4 regions of the Pseudomonas sp. NPDC079086 genome follow, and region 1 is predicted to be linked to each of the others. Evidence: riboswitches for the same ligand, from Rfam matches in the RefSeq annotation. Region 1 holds a riboswitch; each other region holds the start of a gene.
What was found. Region 1 has a riboswitch for cobalamin ahead of cobO (cob(I)yrinic acid a,c-diamide adenosyltransferase). Riboswitches for the same ligand answer to the same signal wherever they lie in the genome.
Positions count from the first base shown of each region.

Region 1 (4,190 bases):
CCTTTAGCTGCATAAATTCGTCACTGCGCTCGCCCAGAGCCTCGGCGGTACGCACGCGCTCCTCCTCCACCAAACCGTGAATCGCCTCACGCAAGGCCGGGCGGGTGATGCGAATAAAGCGCCAGGGCTGCATCAACCCGACGCTGGGGGCCTGATGCGCGGCTTCGAGCACGCGCGCGAGCAATTCGGGAGCCACCTCGCCGCCGCTGAAATGACGCATATCGCGACGCTCAGCAATAGCGCGATACACCGCCGCGCGCTCTAGCGGGCTAAAGGCTTGCTCACTCATGCAGGCACTCCAGGGAGAAACAGCGCAGCGGCGGCAGCCGGATCGGACGGCAGGTAGAAGTGAATATAGGAGGCCGTCATCCGCCCCTGGCGATAGACCGCCTCACTGGTGCGTTTGTAGTTCGGGCACTCGCCACGGGTCAGCGGTTGCAGTTCGCTGCTAAGCGCCGAGTAGTGAAAGCTGTGGCCGCGTAACAGCCCCTCAGGCAACTCAGCCTGCTGCAAGGCCATGGCGGTCATGCGTGGTTGCAGGCTCGCCTCGCCGCTTAACAAGCCAAGCATCTGCCCGCTGGCGCCTTGCTTATCGGTCAGTTTGTCGAGCAGATAGAGCATGCCGCCACACTCGGCGTGGATCGGTTTGCCGATGGCATGGTGCGTACGAATCGCCTCAGCCATGGGCTGGTTGGCCTCAAGCGTGGCCAGATGCAATTCCGGGTAACCGCCAGGCAGATACAGGCTATCGACCTCGGGTAACTGCGCGTCTGTCAGCGGTGAAAAAAACTTCAATTCGGCGCCCAGTTCGCACAACAGATCGAGATTGGCCTGATAGAGAAAGGCAAAGGCACTGTCGCGTGCCACGCCAATCCGCACCCCCTTGAGCAAGGGTGCGGGCCTTGCCTGCTCCGGCGCGGCGAAGCTGACGGGCGGCGGCAAACGGGTATCAGCACTGGCGGCCAGGGCATCGGCAGCGGCATCCAGGCGTGCATCCAGATCGGCCAGCTCGCCGGCCTGCACCAGGCCCAGATGACGGCTCGGCAAGCCAACTTCGGCACTGCGCGGCAAGGCGCCGTACCAGCGGATCGAGGCCGGCAGCGCATCACGCAGAATCTCGCCATGCCGTGTGCTGCCAACCCGATTGCCGAGCACACCGGAAAATGGCAAATCAGGCTGAAAGGTCGCCAGACCATGGGCCATGGCGCCAAAGGTCTGGGCCATGGCAGAGCCATCGATCACCGCCAGCACCGGCACGCCAAAGTGCCGGGCCAGATCAGCCGCCGAGGGCGTGCCATCGAACAGGCCCATTACCCCTTCGATCAGAATCAGGTCGGCTTCACCTGCCGCCTCCCAAAGCAACCGGCGACTCTCCGCCTCGCCAACCATCCACAGATCAAGCTGATACACAGGTGCACCGCTGGCGCGGGCGAGAATCATCGGATCGAGAAAGTCCGGGCCACATTTGAACACCCGCACGCGCTTGCCTTGGCGCGCGTGCAACCGTGCCAGGGCAGCGGTTACGGTGGTCTTGCCTTGGCCGGAAGCCGGTGCAGCGATCAGCAGTGCAGGACATTGACGTGCGGGCATCAGTACTCCACCCCTTTCTGCGCCTTCACCCCGGCCTTGAACGCATGCTTGACCAGGCTCATTTCAGTCACGGTATCCGCCGCCTCAATCATCCCCGGCAGCGCACCACGACCAGTCACCACCACATGCTGCAGCAGCGGCCGCGCTTCGATATCGGCGAGCACCACGTCGAGTTCCAGGTAAGCGTATTTCAGCGCGATGTTCAGCTCGTCGAGCACTACCAGGCCAACGGCTGAATCATTCAGCAACTGCGCAGCCACGGCCCAGGCTTCACGGGCTTTATCGATATCACGTTGGCGATCCTGGGTTTCCCAGGTAAAGCCCTCGCCCATCACGTGGTAGCTGACTTCATCGGGAAAACGGCGAAAGAAGGCTTCTTCGCCGGTACTGGCCGCACCCTTGATAAATTGCACCACGCCAACCTTGAGGCCGTGGCCCAAGGCGCGGGCGACCATGCCGAAGGCGCTGCTGCTCTTGCCCTTGCCATTGCCGCTGTGCACCAGCAGCAGGCCGTATTCGTCCTGGGCCTGGGCAATTTTTTCATCGATCAGGGCTTTCTTGCGGGCCATGCGCGCCTTGTGCCGGGCGTCACGCTCAATCGATTCAGTCATCGCACTGCTCCACCGCCACAGGGCGATCTGGCTGGAAAAAGCATGCGGAGATAGGGACAGCGCGGGCCTACGCATAGCGCAAACCACACGCCAGCCATCGCCCTCCGCGATGCCGTGGACTGCAACAGGCCGGTCTCCGGGCTTGTGAGCGAACCTTCAGGCTCTAAGCCGCGCCTTCCCATGCATGCAGCACAGTGGCAATTGCGACGTTTAACTCACTTACCGTTGCGGGGGCAGCGTCGGAATAACTGGCGTAAAGACACACAGCGCACCGACTTCCCAGTTTCACCCCGCACACGCACAGCGTTGGGGGCACCTGTTACAAGGCGCGAAGGGTAGAGAGTTCGCGATTAAGCGTCAAACGAATGCGCCATTTAGCGCAGATGGCTTAAGCCACCTGGGTTACTTGGCCTGACACTTCATCTCGGGCGAGCCGTAGCCCCACACCACAGCCGCCTCACCCTGGTGCTCCCAGAATGATTCATTGCACCCCTGGTATTTTCTACCGCTGGTTGCGGGCTGCTGGTACATCAACGACACGCTGTCGGCAAACTCGGCCAGCAGGGTCGCAGGCTCGGAGGGGTAATAGGTGACGATCACTTCCTTGGCTGGCAGGCCATCACACTGAAAATGCACCGGCCCGACAGCTTTGAGCAACGCATAGCGCGCCTGCAATTCGGTAATCCGCAGGCGATAGCTCTCGGTTACGCACTGCTCGCGGTCAGCGGCCTTCCAGCAGTCATTGCGACCTTTTATCCAGCCTCTCTGCTCAGCTTTGAGTACCGGTGGATGCTGGTTCGCGGCCTTGGCCGAAGCCTGCTGATAAACACTCGCCATTTTCTGGTCGAACTCGGCCAGAGCAGGCGTCTGACAAATCAGTTCCTCAATACTGCCAGACGCTACCTTGGTACAGCTGAACGATGGTTCAGCCGCCTGCAGGGTCGCTAACGGCAGGCCGAGCAGAGCCAAAAGGACAAAACGCTTAAGGGTGAACATGGTGACTCCTCGTCCGCTATCCGTTTGTTTTTAATAGCCGTATCCAGGCTTACAGCCTGCTTGCGCCAAGCTGCATGTTTCGTCAGCTAAGGCCAGACCAAAGCATCTACCATTGGCCCTTGAGTACACGCCGGGTTGCTTCACGTACCGTCAGTGGGTAGTCAGTGTTCATGTACCAGACTGCCGGGTGCTCGGTGACAGATAGCGCCCGTTGATCCGGCGATAGATTCGTACGCAACAGTAAAATCACATCGCTGCTGACCCAGGGGTGGCGGTACCAGTAATGATGACCGACGATGTCAAAACCGCGCTCACTGCTATTGCCGGACACATCCAGTAAGGTGACATTGTTTAGGTGCCGCCTGTGTGTGAATTGGTGCAGGCTCTGCTCGGCCCGGCTGCTGCCAATCCGCGCGCCACCGGGCATCAGACGCTGCGCATAGTCCAGTGCCTCATCCTGATCGGACACAGTGATCATCACCTGCTCAGCAACGCGACTGATGGCAGGCAGGCGGCCTTCAAATATTTCCTCAGGGACATCCGCTGCGGCAAAGACCACTGCGCCAATCCGATAACGCTCCTGCAACTGCGCCGTATTCAAATCCGGATGACGATTCTGGAATTCCTGCAACGCTAGAGATGCCACGCGCCCGCCGGCGCTGTATGCGATCAGGTTGATTCGCTCGACAGCGGTATGCCGCGCCAGCAGCTCGATCAACTGCGCCAACGCTTGGCTGGAATCACGAGCGCGACCGACATCGATGCCGAGCAGATAGCTGACAATGTTCTGGTGTGACGGCCAATCGAATGCCAGGCCGACAAAGTCTCTCCCGGCAAAATGCACCAGCTCACCCGTCAGCTCACAGGCATTGGTGAAATCCACCTTCGCGCCATGCACATAGATAATGATTTCCTTGTCGCGGGCCTTATCCAGCGCCAGGTTGATCGCATCGATATAGCTCTGCACCGGCGACGCCAAAGGCACATCAATCG
Region 1 is NZ_JBITTY010000002.1:628,423-632,612, forward strand. It holds gene bluB (5,6-dimethylbenzimidazole synthase) at 1-289, opposite strand, end outside; gene ACIGEK_RS12450 (cobyrinate a,c-diamide synthase) at 286-1,590, opposite strand; gene cobO (cob(I)yrinic acid a,c-diamide adenosyltransferase) at 1,590-2,201, opposite strand; cobalamin riboswitch at 2,311-2,536, opposite strand; gene ACIGEK_RS12460 (MliC family protein) at 2,604-3,197, opposite strand; gene ACIGEK_RS12465 (alpha/beta hydrolase) at 3,304-4,190, opposite strand, start outside.

Region 2 (4,190 bases), on a different contig from region 1:
TTGAAGAAGGGCGCGGGCACCAGCTTCTTTCTGGTTGATGACCAAGAGCAGGTGGAGTCCTTCGCCGACCTCAATGACCTGATCGAAGAGTTGCGCTTACTCGGCATCAAAGGCACAGAGATTCATCTCTAACAGGCTGTAAACCAGGGTCACCCAATGCCCATTCGTTATGCGAGAAGTCTGACCGGCCGCACTCGCAGTGCGGCTGCCAACCGGCATCTTGGGTTTACCCTGGCTTTTGTTGCCGGGGCGATCAATGCCGGCGGATTTCTTGCCGTGCAGCAATACACCTCGCACATGACCGGCATTGTCTCGGCAATGGCCGATAACATCGCTCTGGGCGCGTATGAGCTGGTCTGGGGTGGCCTCGGCGCGGTGCTGTCGTTTCTTCTTGGCGCGGCGTGTTCGACGGTGATGATCAATTACTCACGGCGGCGGCATCTGCACAGCGAATACGCCTTGCCGCTGCTGCTTGAGGCCGTGTTGCTGCTGTGTTTTGGCTTTTTGGGCACGGCAATGGCGCAGATTACCGGCCTGTTTGTGCCGCTGACGGTGATGCTGCTGTGTTTCATCATGGGCCTGCAGAACGCGCTGATCACCAAGCTTTCCAACGCCGAAATCCGCACCACGCATATCACCGGGATCATCACTGACATCGGCATCGAGCTGGGCAAGCTGTTCTATTGGAATCGCACGCGCGGGCCTGAAATAGCCCGGGTGATGGCCGACCGTCAGCGGTTGCGGGTGCTCAGCTTGTTAGCGCTGTACTTCTTCCTCGGTGGGGTGATCGGCGCACTGGGTTTCAGCTACCTGGGGTACATCGCCACCGTGCCGCTGGCCTTGCTGCTGGTGTTGCTGGCCTGCGTGCCGGCGCTGGATGACCTGCTGTTACTCGCACGGAGGGCGCTACGTCGCTGAAGTCGATCGGTTGGTTACGCTCAAGCGTCTGACGACCTGAACAGATGGCGATGCTCGGCGTTATACAGCGCCGAGTCGGCGAACTGTTCGGCGTGCAGCACGCGGCCGACGAGGATCAGTGCAGTACGGCGAAAGCCCTTGGCGCGCACCTGCTCCTCGATGGTGGCGAGGGTGCCACTGACCCAATCCTGATCCGGCCAGCTGGCCCGGTGCACCACAGCAATCGGACAGTCCGCGCCGTAGTGCGGCAGCAACTCAGTGACTATCTTGCTCAGATGTACCACGCCGAGGTGAATGGCCATGGTCGCGCCGTGGCGCGCCAGATCACTCAGCTGCTCACCCGCCGGCATCTCCGACTTGCTCGCATAGCGAGTGAGAATCAGCGTCTGTGCCACCTCGGGCAGGGTCAGTTCGCTTTCCAGCAGGGCGGCGCAAGCAGCGGTCGCAGTGACGCCGGGAATGATCTGGAAAGGAATTTCCAGCCGACGCAGGTGGCGGATCTGTTCGCCAATCGCGCCATACAGCGACGGGTCGCCGGAATGCACGCGGGCCACGTCCTGGCCTTTGCCGTGCGCCTGGGCAATCAGCTCGATAATTTCATCCAGGTGCAGTTCAGCGGTGTTCACCACCTGCTCAGCGCTATGGCCTTCCAACACCGCTGCCGGTACCAGCGAGCCGGCGTAGAGAATCACCGGGCAGCTGCGCAGCAGGCGCTGGCCCTTTACGGTGATCAGCTCGGGGTCGCCGGGGCCGGCACCGATAAAGTAGACGGTCATGACAAATCCTTGGGTGCAATCGACGCCAGCGCGCAGGTGGCACTGGCATTACGGGTTTTGCCGCCGAGCAGGCGGACAGGTTGGCCGCCCAGGCGTTCGGCCAGCGCCTGGGCGCAGGGTTCGGCGACGGCCGGGCTGCCGGTGACGGCCAGAGTAAGTGCGCAAGCTTGAACGAGGTTTTGATAGGGCAGCAGCTCTTCAGGGCTGAAACAGATCAGCTGCAGGCCGAGATGTTCGGCCAGCGCCTGCAGGCCCGGTTCGTCACGCTTGTGCGTGATGCTCGCCAGCCCCGCCAAGTTATCCACATTAAGACCATGCGCCTGCAAACTGTGCAGCAGCAGGCTGAGCAAATCTTCCACACTGCAGCCGCTGCGACAGCCCAGCCCAGCGACTACCTGAATGGCGGCAGCGGGGCGGCTAGGGGCGTTACTGGGGATCATCTGCGGTGCTCGATGTGTGCGGCGGCGTAGCTCACCATGGCGGCCGGCAGTGGTCAACTGCGATTGACCGGCCGCCGTGGCCTGCGTAGCCTTGGCGCGTTCGAGGTTCTTCGCGGCTCTGCCGCTGAAGCTAAGAGGGAACAAGGTGAATGCCTTGGCTGCCCCCGCAACTGTAAACGACTCGTCCCCTTGCGTTGTTCTGCCGCCCAAGCGCTGCAGCACAACAGCCACTGCGTAAACGCGGGAAGGCGAAGGGGGTAGCCGGCGTATCTACGCCAGCCCGGTCGTGAGCCAGGAGACCTGCCTCGTCACGTTTTCGACAACCGGGCGGGGTGATCCGGTGGTGTTGGCTGACGCCCCGTGGCTGTCATGTCTGTGCCGCCTCCTGCTCGTCTTTCTTTCGACGCTATGCAGGACTCGCCATGAAAACCCTCGGCAAACTTCCCGTCACCATCGTTACCGGCTTTCTCGGCGCCGGTAAAACCACCTTGCTCCGGCATATGCTTGGCCACGCTGACGGGCGGCGCATTGCGGTGATCGTCAATGAATTCGGCGAGCTGGGCATCGACGGAGAAATCCTCAAACAGTGCTCCATCGGTTGTAGCGAAGAAGAAGCCAACGGCCGCGTCTTTGAGCTGGCCAACGGTTGCCTGTGTTGCACCGTGCAAGAAGAGTTCTTCCCGGTGATGCGCGAGTTAGTGGCGCGCCGTGGCGAACTCGACCATATCCTTATCGAAACCTCCGGTCTGGCCCTGCCCAAGCCGCTGGTGCAGGCCTTTAACTGGCCGGAAATTCGCAACGCCTGCACGGTGGATGCAGTGATCACTGTGGTCGATAGCCCAGCTGTGGCCGCTGGTACTTTCGCTGCCTTCCCTGACCAGGTCGATCAGCAGCGCAAGCTTGATCCGAATCTCGACCATGAATCGCCGCTGCACGAGCTGTTCGCGGATCAGCTGGCCAGCGCTGATCTGGTGATCCTCAATAAAGCCGACCTGCTCGACGCCGCCACCCTGGCGGCGGTGCGCGCCGAAGTGGCGGAAGAGCTGCCGCCAGCGGTGAAAATTATCGAAGCCCACGGCGGCGAACTGCCGCTGGACGTACTGCTGGGCCTCAACTGCGAAACCGAGCTGCACATCGATGCGCGCAAAACCCACCATGACCTGGAAGGGCATGAAGAGCACGATCACGACGAATTCGACTCGTTCCACGTGGAACTACCGGAGGCCGAGGAAGCGCGTTTGCTGGGCGCACTGAAGGACGTGGTCAGCAAACACGGCATTCTGCGCATCAAGGGTTTCGCGGCGATTCCCGGCAAGCCGATGCGTCTGCTGCTGCAAGGCGTTGGCCAGCGCTTCGACAAACACTTCGACCGCGCCTGGCAGGCTGACGAAGTGCGGGTCAGCCGCTTGATCGTGATCGGTCAGCAGCTTGATCAGGCTGTCATCAGCGCTGAATTGCAGGCGGCATTGGCGAACTAAGCCCCCATGCATCTAATCCGCACCCAGCCCGGCAGCCAAGTACCGGTCGACAGCATCGCCGACCTCGGCCAGACACCGGCCGAGCTGGTGATTCTCTGCACCGGCGATTCGCAGCTGTCGTTACTGGCCGAGGTGGCGCGGCAGTTACCCGAGGATTACCCGAGCCTGCGCCTAGCCAGTCCGGCGCAGTTGAGTAATCACGCCTCGGTGGACCTCTACGTCGAGCAGGTGCTGCAGCATGCCAAGGTCATCCTGATTGCCGTGCACGGCGGCGTCAGTTACTGGCGCTACGGTATTGAGCGTTTGGTTGAGCTGGCCGAGCGCGGTGCGCGGGTGATCATGGTGCCCGGCTGCGACAACCCTGACCCCGAGCTGATGGGCTTGAGCACTGTGCCGCAGGCTGAGGCCGAGCGGCTTTGGCAGTTCCTCCGTCAGGGCGGCGCGCAGAATGCGCGGCAGCTGTTTAACTGCATCGCCAGCCAGTGGCTGCAGCGTGACTATGTCTGGGGCGAGCCGCAGCCGTTGCCGCGCGTGGGCCTCTATCACCCGCAGCAGGCCAGCGCGGTTTTGGCCGACTG
Region 2 is NZ_JBITTY010000001.1:739,313-743,502, forward strand. It holds gene ACIGEK_RS03575 (hypothetical protein) at 1-132, shown strand, start outside; gene ACIGEK_RS03580 (YoaK family protein) at 157-918, shown strand; gene cobM (precorrin-4 C(11)-methyltransferase) at 939-1,694, opposite strand; gene ACIGEK_RS03590 (cobalamin biosynthesis protein) at 1,691-2,134, opposite strand; cobalamin riboswitch at 2,221-2,457, shown strand; gene cobW (cobalamin biosynthesis protein CobW) at 2,557-3,612, shown strand; gene cobN (cobaltochelatase subunit CobN) at 3,619-4,190, shown strand, end outside.
Region 2: it holds a riboswitch for cobalamin, as region 1 does, so the genes downstream of both, cobW (cobalamin biosynthesis protein CobW) here and cobO (cob(I)yrinic acid a,c-diamide adenosyltransferase) in region 1, are expected to answer to the same signal.

Region 3 (4,190 bases), on a different contig from region 1:
TGATGCTGTAAGTGCCCGGCACCTGCACCTTGGCATAAGCACGCACAGTGGTCGGCACTTCGCCCTGACACAGATAGATCAGGCGCAGCTCTGGGTAACGGAACTGGCACTGCTGGGCGGCATCTGGCTTGATGCGCTCTTTCAGGTAGCGCTTGAGCGCCTGACTGAGAGCGGTGGTCGCCTGCAGGTGCAGAGCGGCCAGACGATCCACCGCTTCTTCAGCGGTTTTGGCGACAATAAAGTCATCGGAGCAAGGGTTCACAAGGCACCTTCCTGGCTGAACGTAATGGCTCTATCTTGCCCTGATCCGCCGCGTTTGCGATAGCGCGGTGTTGCCTGTGCTGGCTACTTGAGCAGCGCTTGCAGATCCTCAGGAATATCCTGAGGGGTCAGCGGACCGACGCGACGCGTACCCGGATTCCCCGAGGGTAATAGGCCTAACAACGAGCCTAGGCTACCGGGAATGCGCAGCAACTGCGCCAGCCCTTCGGCCCAGTCACGCTGGCGCCAAGCCCATGCAAGCATCCACAAATGACTGCGCAAGTGCTCGTTGAAATAACGCTGACCGAGAATATGCGCTCGCTCCAGATGGTGTAGCTCGGCGGCTGGATCAAAGCCGCACTGGGCGCGGGCCAGTTGGTATTCTTGCCAAAAGGCGTGTTCACGGGTCATGGCAACGCTCCTCGTTAAGCTGCACAGTCAGTCTGCAAGTGCGAGGCCGCCCCCAGGTCAAGCAACAACAGCTAATCTTCAACAACCCCAGTTCCTGAGGAAAACGCATGCCGCGCGCCCTGCTCACACTTGTGCTGTGCCTATTACCCAGTTTTCTGCTGGCCGACACCCTGGACGGCCACTACCTGACTACGCTGGACGGCCAGCCAGCCGAAATGCACCTGCGCAGTCAAGGCCAGCAAGTCAGCGGGGAATATATCGAGGGCGGCACGTTGCGCCTGCAGATCAGCGGCAGCTTTGACGGCCAACTGCTCAGCGCGCAGATCAGCGAACCGCAATCCGGGCAGTTGATCGCCAATATGAATGCCACCTACGCCAATGGCGTGCTCAACACCCATATCGCCGCGCGCAATCCGACTACCGGAGCAACCCTGGAACGCAAGGCGCTGTTCCACCGGCAAAACATTAGCGCTGCAGCGGCCACGCAAAGTAGCCGCCCAAGCAGCAGTGCAACACGCGACCCAGCGCTGATCGGAACCTGGATACACGAGAAAATCATCAACAGCGGCGGCGCCAATTTCGCGTCGATGACCACCCAGATGATTCTGCAACTGAGTGATGACGGCAGCGTTTCGCAATGGACGCGCAGCGTGGCAGGCGGCTCAGACTGGAACTACGACAGCCCTGGCGAGCTGCAATACAGCGGGCGCTGGCAGAGCAACAACGGCTTGCTGGAGGTGCAGATGCAAGGCCGCAGTGACTATCAGCCTGCCGCCTACTATCGCTTCAGTGACCAGTACCTGGTCACTGAGAGCAATACCGGCAAGCTGATCTGGCAGCGCCGCCGGTGATCAATCAGGCAGGCTGGTGCAGCCGCGCGTTGAACAACGGCCCACGGCTATAGGCGGACAGCGCCTTGGCGGCGGCCAGCACACCCAGATCGACCAGTGGCTCGATCAGGATCACGCTCATATAGGCCAAACCGAAGCTACCGACGGCAGCCAGGTTCTCGCCGGAGAAGCCGTTACCGTAGACCGCCCAGAAACCGACCCAGGCAACGATGCCACCCTGATAAGCCGTCGACAGCGCCAGCGCCTGCTTGTAGGAGAGGTCCACATACGCGGTGCCCGGCGCAATCAGGCGCTTGGCCAGCAGGCTGATACCCCACAGCGGTACCAGCAGCGTGGTCACGTTCATGCCGTACTGCGGCAAGTCGAACTGAGCGAACAATAGCCCCTGCAGCAACAGGCCAAGCGCCAGACCGATAGCCGTTGCCCCGGCGCCAAACAGCAGCAGCAGAGTTGAGCCGAGGATCAGGTGTACTTCGGAAACGCCAACCGCCTGATGCGGAAAGACCTCGAAGAAGCAAAACACCAACGCAGTGGTCAGCAGGCTACGTAAGGTCAGGGCAGCAATGCCGCCGTTGCTGCGTACGCTGTCGAGGGCAAGCTTGGCCGTGAGGCCAAAGGCACCCGCTGCGGTTGCATAACTGAGGAAGAGTTTGGCGCCAGTAACGACTTCTGGTTCGATGTGCATAGAGATTCCTGTACCGCGCCCACCGCGCGATGATCTGGATTGAGGGATTGGGCATCGTGCCCGGCTTCGATGGCAGGTCTCCTGGCTCACGGTTTACTACTTCGCCCGCCTTCCCAACCTTGCGGTCAGTGGCATGTGGGCGTCGCTCGCCGCTTACAGTTGCGGGGGCAGCCATGGCTTCGGTACGTGTAGCAGTACCCACCATGTTCCCTTTTCATCCGCTCGCGTAACACGCTGCGGAACCATCGGCGGCCACCTTACCCGGCCGCACGCAGAAATGACATAGCCCGGCGCAGAGGACCGGGCTCAAGGTAAAGCAGAACACTGCAATTCGCGCAAAAGCCCTTGCTAGACGGGCATACACCTCACACCAGGTGCGGCGTGCTGCGCGCCAACAACGCCTCAACTTCCACTCCGCGCGGCAAGGTGCCGTAGACACGACCACCCTGGCCGCCCAGGCGGCTGGCGATAAAGGCATCAGACACCGCCGCATTACCGGCTTCCAGCAGCAACTTGGCTTGCAGCGCCAAAGCCACGTCTTCGGTGAGTTGGCGAGCGCGGTACTGGATATCGGCGGTGTCGCGGAAATCCGCCTGCAACTTGGCAACATGCGCCTTGAGCCTTGCATCACCGTGGCCGTCGCCCAGCTCATGGAACAGCGCATCAAGCACACCTGGTTCCTTAGACAGGGCACGCAACACGTCCAGGCATTGCACGTTGCCCGAACCTTCCCAGGTGGAATTGACCGGTGCTTCGCGGTACAGGCGCGGCAGGATGGTTTCCTCGACATAACCGGCGCCGCCCATGCATTCGGCGGCCTCGTTGATCATGGCCGGCGCCCGTTTGCAGATCCAGTATTTGCCCACAGCGGTGACGAGCCGAGCGAACTTGTCTTCCTGCTCGTCGTGCGGATTATCCAGCGCCTTGCCCATACGCATGGTCAACGCTAGCGCCGCCTCACTTTCCAGGGCCAGGTCAGCCAGTACGTTCTGCATCAACGGCTGTTCGCTAAGCACGCGGCCGCCCACCTGGCGATGGGCACAGTGGTGCGCGGCCTGGGTCAGCGCCTGACGCATCAGCGCGCTGGAGCCGATCATGCAGTCGAAGCGGGTCAGCGCGACCATCTCGATAATGGTTGGCACGCCGCGGCCTTCCTCGCCGACCATCCAGGCCAGCGCGCCGCGGAACTCCACTTCGCTGGAGGCGTTCGACCAGTTGCCCAGCTTGTTTTTCAGGCGCTGGATATAGAACTCGTTACGCGAACCATCCGGACGATGGCGTGGCAGTAGAAAGCAGGTCAGCCCCTTAGCGGTATACGCCAGGGTCAGAAAGGCATCGCACATCGGCGCCGAGCAGAACCACTTATGGCCAACCAGCTCATAGGCCTGACCCGGGCCACCCAGGCCAACCGGATAAGCCCGCGTGGTGTTGGCGCGCACATCAGTACCGCCCTGCTTCTCGGTCATGGCCATGCCGATGGTCGCCCCGGTTTTCTGCTCTATCGGCAGGTTGCGCGGGTCGTATTGGGTCGAGAGGATTTTTGGCAACCACTTCTCGGCCACATCGGCCTGTAGCTTGAGTGCGGGCACGCTGGCGAAGGTCATGGTCAGCGGGCAGCCGCTACCGGCTTCGGCCTGGCTGTGCAGGTAGCTCATCGCGGCACGTGCCACCTGGGCACCGGCACGCGGGTCAGTCCAGGGCATGGACGGCAGGCCGTGTTCGATAGCGGCGCTCATCAACTGGTGGTAGGCCGGGTGAAACTCAACCAAATCAGCACGATGACCATAACGGTCATGGCTCTTAAACACCGGCTTATTTTCGTTAGCGAGAAAACCAGCGACCATCAGCTCACCGCCGGCCAGACCGCCATATACATCCAGACGCTGCTCGGCCCAGCCACCGCCAAAACGCTTGGTCCACTCTTGCAGCGGCAGGTCGACGCGGTACAGATTGGCGCCATCCAGCGACGGCACTTGATTGAA
Region 3 is NZ_JBITTY010000001.1:1,593,055-1,597,244, reverse strand. It holds gene amn (AMP nucleosidase) at 1-262, opposite strand, end outside; gene ACIGEK_RS07430 (DUF3703 domain-containing protein) at 346-672, opposite strand; gene ACIGEK_RS07425 (hypothetical protein) at 780-1,523, shown strand; gene ACIGEK_RS07420 (energy-coupling factor ABC transporter permease) at 1,528-2,208, opposite strand; cobalamin riboswitch at 2,262-2,470, opposite strand; gene ACIGEK_RS07415 (acyl-CoA dehydrogenase family protein) at 2,574-4,190, opposite strand, start outside.
Region 3: it holds a riboswitch for cobalamin, as region 1 does, so the genes downstream of both, ACIGEK_RS07420 (energy-coupling factor ABC transporter permease) here and cobO (cob(I)yrinic acid a,c-diamide adenosyltransferase) in region 1, are expected to answer to the same signal.

Region 4 (4,190 bases), on a different contig from region 1:
CGGCCTCCAAAGCGGGGCGGCAGTCTAACAGGGGATTTTTTGCTCGGGTGGCGGGGCATCAGATTCCAGATGGTGCCCACGCTCTGAGTGGGCACCTGCGCTTACAACGCTCCGCGTCGTGCCTGACGTAGTTGAACTCTGCGCAACCGTGGTGGACGCAGAGCGTCCTGGGCTGAATTCCCACGCGGAGCGTGAGGAACAATCTGTGACTTGTGGGGCTTTAGCCGCGACGACCGCTCAGACCAATCGCCGCTCTAGCGCCTCCCACAGGGCATCTGGCTGCAGAAACTCGCGATCAACCGCTGGCAACTCGGGCCGACGCAGCAGCAATACAGGCAAACTCAGTTCACGCGCCACCTGCAACTTGGGCTCGGTGGACTGGCTGCCGCTGTTCTTGCTGATCAGCACATCCGTGCCCAGGCGAGCGAATAACGCACGCTCGCCGTGCAGATCGAACGGCCCGCGCGCGCCGATAATCTCCGCACGCGGCACGGCTTGCTGCTCCGTCAGGCAGCGCACGGTCCAGTGCTGATGCAGGGGAATCTCGTGCAGGTGTTCCAGCGGCTCACGGCCAAGGGTAAACAGCGGCCGGCGGAACTCGTCTAGCGCGGCAATCAGTCCGGTCCAATCGTCCACCTCGCACCAGTCATCCCCTGCGCCGGCCTGCCAACCGGGACGGCGCAGCGCCCAGCAGACGATCCCGCTCAGTTCGGCGGCGCGGGCGGCGTTGGTGCTGATCTGCGCAGCGTAGGGGTGGGTCAGGTCGAGCAGCAGTTCGATGCCCTGTTCGCGGATATACCCCGCCAAACCTTCTGCCCCGCCGAAACCGCCAACGCGCACCTGACAGGGCAAGTCATCCGGCACCCGGCCCAGCCCGGCCAGGCTGTAGATAGTTTCGGGGCTTAAACGGCGCGCCAGGCGCAACGCCTCGGTGGTGCCGCCGAGCAGCAGAATGCGCGGACTCACGGCTTGCGTACTTCCAGCAGAGTTATCGGCAAGGCGCTGCGCCAGGTGTCGAAACCGCCCAGCGGCTGCGCCTGGGCCACGCTGATGCGGGTCAGCTCGCCGCCCACCTGTTCACGCCAGGCCACCAGCGCCGCTTCACTTTGCAGGGTCACGGCATTGGCCACCAGGCGGCCGCCCGGCTTGAGGTTGGCCCAGCACTGCTCCAGCACACCGGGGATGGTCACCCCACCGCCGATAAAAATCGCATCCGGCGCAGCCAAGCCGCTCAGCACTTCGGGGGCACGGCCGGCGACCAGTTGCAGGCCAGGCACGCCGAGGGCGTCGCGATTGTGCTGGATATGCGCCTGACGGCCGGCATCGGCCTCGATGGCAAGCGCCCGGCAGCTGGTATGCGCGCGCATCCACTCGATGCCGATGGAGCCGCAGCCAGCGCCGACATCCCAGAGCAGCTCGCCGGGTTGCGGCGCCAGCCGCGCCAGGGTGATGGCGCGCACATCACGCTTGGTCAGCTGACCGTCGTGCCGATAGGCGTCGTCCGGCAAACCCGGCGTCAGCGGCAGCAAGCGCGCCTCAGCGCCAGCCTCGCACTCGATTGCCAACAGATTGAGATCAGCAGCGCGCGGCAATGCCCAGTCACTGGCCAGGCCATCAATCCGCCGTTCCTGAGCGCCGCTCAGGTGCTCCAGCACGGTCAGCCGGCTCGGGCCAAAACCGCGTTCACGCAGCAACTCGGCCACGGCCGCCGGGCTGTCGCCGTCATTGCTCAACAGCAGCAGCCGCGCGCCAGGGAAGAGCTGTGCCTGCAACGCCGCCAACGGCCGCGCCACCAGCGACAGCACCGTCACGTCCTGCAGCGGCCAGCCCAGACGGGCGGCGGCCAGCGACACCGACGAGGGTGCGGAAAACACCCGCAACTCATCCGTCGGCAGCTGCCGCGCCAGGCTCGCGCCAACCCCATAGAACAGCGGGTCGCCGCTGGCCAGCACGCACACCGGCGTACCGCGCCGCGCCAACACCGGCTCCAGGCTGAAGGGGCTGGGCCACAGTTCGTGCTGCCCCGGCAGATCGCTGGGCAACAGCGCCAGCTGCCGTGGGCTGCCAACAATCCACTGCGCCTCACCCAGCGCCAGCCGCGCCGCCTCACCCAGGTCGGCATAGCCGTCTTCACCTATCCCCACCAGGGTTAACCAGGCCGTCATACCTACTCCTCTGCGCCCGCCCGACGAGCAAGGGTGTCTGCACGTCAAACAAAGCGGGCATAATAGCGCCTTCGTCGGTGCCCGCCGCCATTGTGCATAGGGCCTAAGAGGGAACACGGTTAAACCGTGGCTGCCCCCGCAACTGTAAACAGCGAGTCTGCCGCAACTGTGCCACTGGGTAACCGGGAAGGCCGCGGCAGATAAAGACCTGTCAGCCAGGAGACCTGCCGACGACGCTAGTCGCGAGTGCCAACATCGGGCGGGGTGTACCGATGCCATGAAATCCCCTGTGGGCGGATTTCGCTGGTTCGGTCGCCGCGTCTTTGTTGCTGGTGACCCTTTTTGCGCAACCGTCCAACCTCCGCCGACCTGCCCGACCCACGTCCTAGCGCGTGTCCCGGCCTGCTGCGTATCGTTCCGGCGCTGGACGGTGGCATCTGTCGGGTCAAGCTGGCCGGCGGCGTACTCAACAGCTCCCAGGCACGCGCCATCGCCGAGGCGGCCGAACACTGCGCCAGCGGTGTGCTGGAGCTGACCAACCGCAGCAATCTGCAGATTCGTGGCGTGTTGCCCGGCCAGCAAGCCGAGTTGATCGAGCGCCTGCTCGCCGCAGGCCTGGGCCCCAGCAACCCGGCCGCCGACGATGTGCGCAACCTGCTATTTAGCCCCGCCGCCGGCCTCGATCCGCACGCCCTGCTCGACACCCGCCCGCTGGCCGCCGCATTGCTCGACCTGCTGCAAACCACCCCGACGCTGCATGGGCTGTCGGCCAAGTTCGCCCTGCAGCTGGACGGCGGCGAAGCCCTGACTATGCTCGAACACCCCCACGATATCTGGCTTAGCGCCCTGCCCGGATCGCCGGCCCGATTGGCCTTTGGCTTGGCCGGTTGCCCGAGTGACAAGCCACTGGGTGTGATCGACGCAGAGCAAGTCGTGCAGCTAATCGAGCTACTGCTCAGGCTGTTTCTCAACTTGGCCGGAAGCGAACATAGCCGGATGCGCCAGCTGCTCGCCGTGACTCCAGCCCGCCAGCTGCTGCAACAGCTACAGGCGCAACTGCCCTTCGCCCTGCAAGCGGCCCCACTCGGTTGGCAGCGCACCTCGATCCACCCACATCCAGCACTCGGCATTTATCCACAGCAGCAGGCCGGCCTGTGCATGATTGCAGCCAGCGCGCGCCTGGGCCGGATCAACGCCGCGCAGCTGCGCGCCCTGGCCGAGCTGGCTGAGCACTACGGCGATGCCAGCCTGCGCCTGACGCCCTGGCAGGGTCTGCTGCTGCCGAATATCCCAGAGCACTCGGCAGGCACACTGCTGCACGCGCTGGCCGAACTCGGCCTGCTCACTGACGCGCAGGAACCGCTTAGCAATCTGATCGCCTGCACCGGCTCAGCCGCCTGCGCCAAGGGCCTAGCCGACAGCAAAGTCGACGCCTTGCTGCTCGCCAAGCACCTGCGCGCCAGCACAGCGCGGCCGCAGGTGCATCTCAGCGCCTGCCCGCGCTCCTGCGCCGCCGCGCATACCGCGCCCTTTACGCTGCTGGCCAGCAGCGCCGGGCATTACCAGCTTTATCAACGCACGCCCGAGGCGGCCGGTTTCGGCCAAATGCTGGCCAGCGCCATAACGATCGACGAGGCCGGCGACTGGTTCGCCGCCCACTGCACAACAGGAAACAGCGATGCTTGAGTACATCCGCGACGGCCAGGAAATCTACCGCCAGTCCTTCGCCACCATCCGCGCCGAGGCTGACCTGTCGGCGATACCGGCTGATCTGGAAAAGCTCGCCGTGCGCGTTATCCACGCCTGCGGCATGGTCGATGTGGTGCAGGACCTGCGCTTCTCCCCCGGGGCCGGTGCAGCCGGCCGCGCCGCGCTGGCCAAGGGCGCGCCGATTCTCTGCGATGCGCGGATGGTCGCCGAAGGCATCACCCGCCCGCGCCTGACCGCCAATAACCCGGTGATCTGCACCCTGCAAAACGACGGCGTGATTGAGCAGGCCCGCGCACTGGGTAATACCCGTTCGGC
Region 4 is NZ_JBITTY010000001.1:756,194-760,383, reverse strand. It holds gene ACIGEK_RS03660 (cobalt-precorrin-6A reductase) at 238-966, opposite strand; gene cbiE (precorrin-6y C5,15-methyltransferase (decarboxylating) subunit CbiE) at 963-2,165, opposite strand; cobalamin riboswitch at 2,224-2,412, shown strand; gene cobG (precorrin-3B synthase) at 2,508-3,851, shown strand; gene ACIGEK_RS03645 (precorrin-8X methylmutase) at 3,844-4,190, shown strand, end outside.
Region 4: it holds a riboswitch for cobalamin, as region 1 does, so the genes downstream of both, cobG (precorrin-3B synthase) here and cobO (cob(I)yrinic acid a,c-diamide adenosyltransferase) in region 1, are expected to answer to the same signal.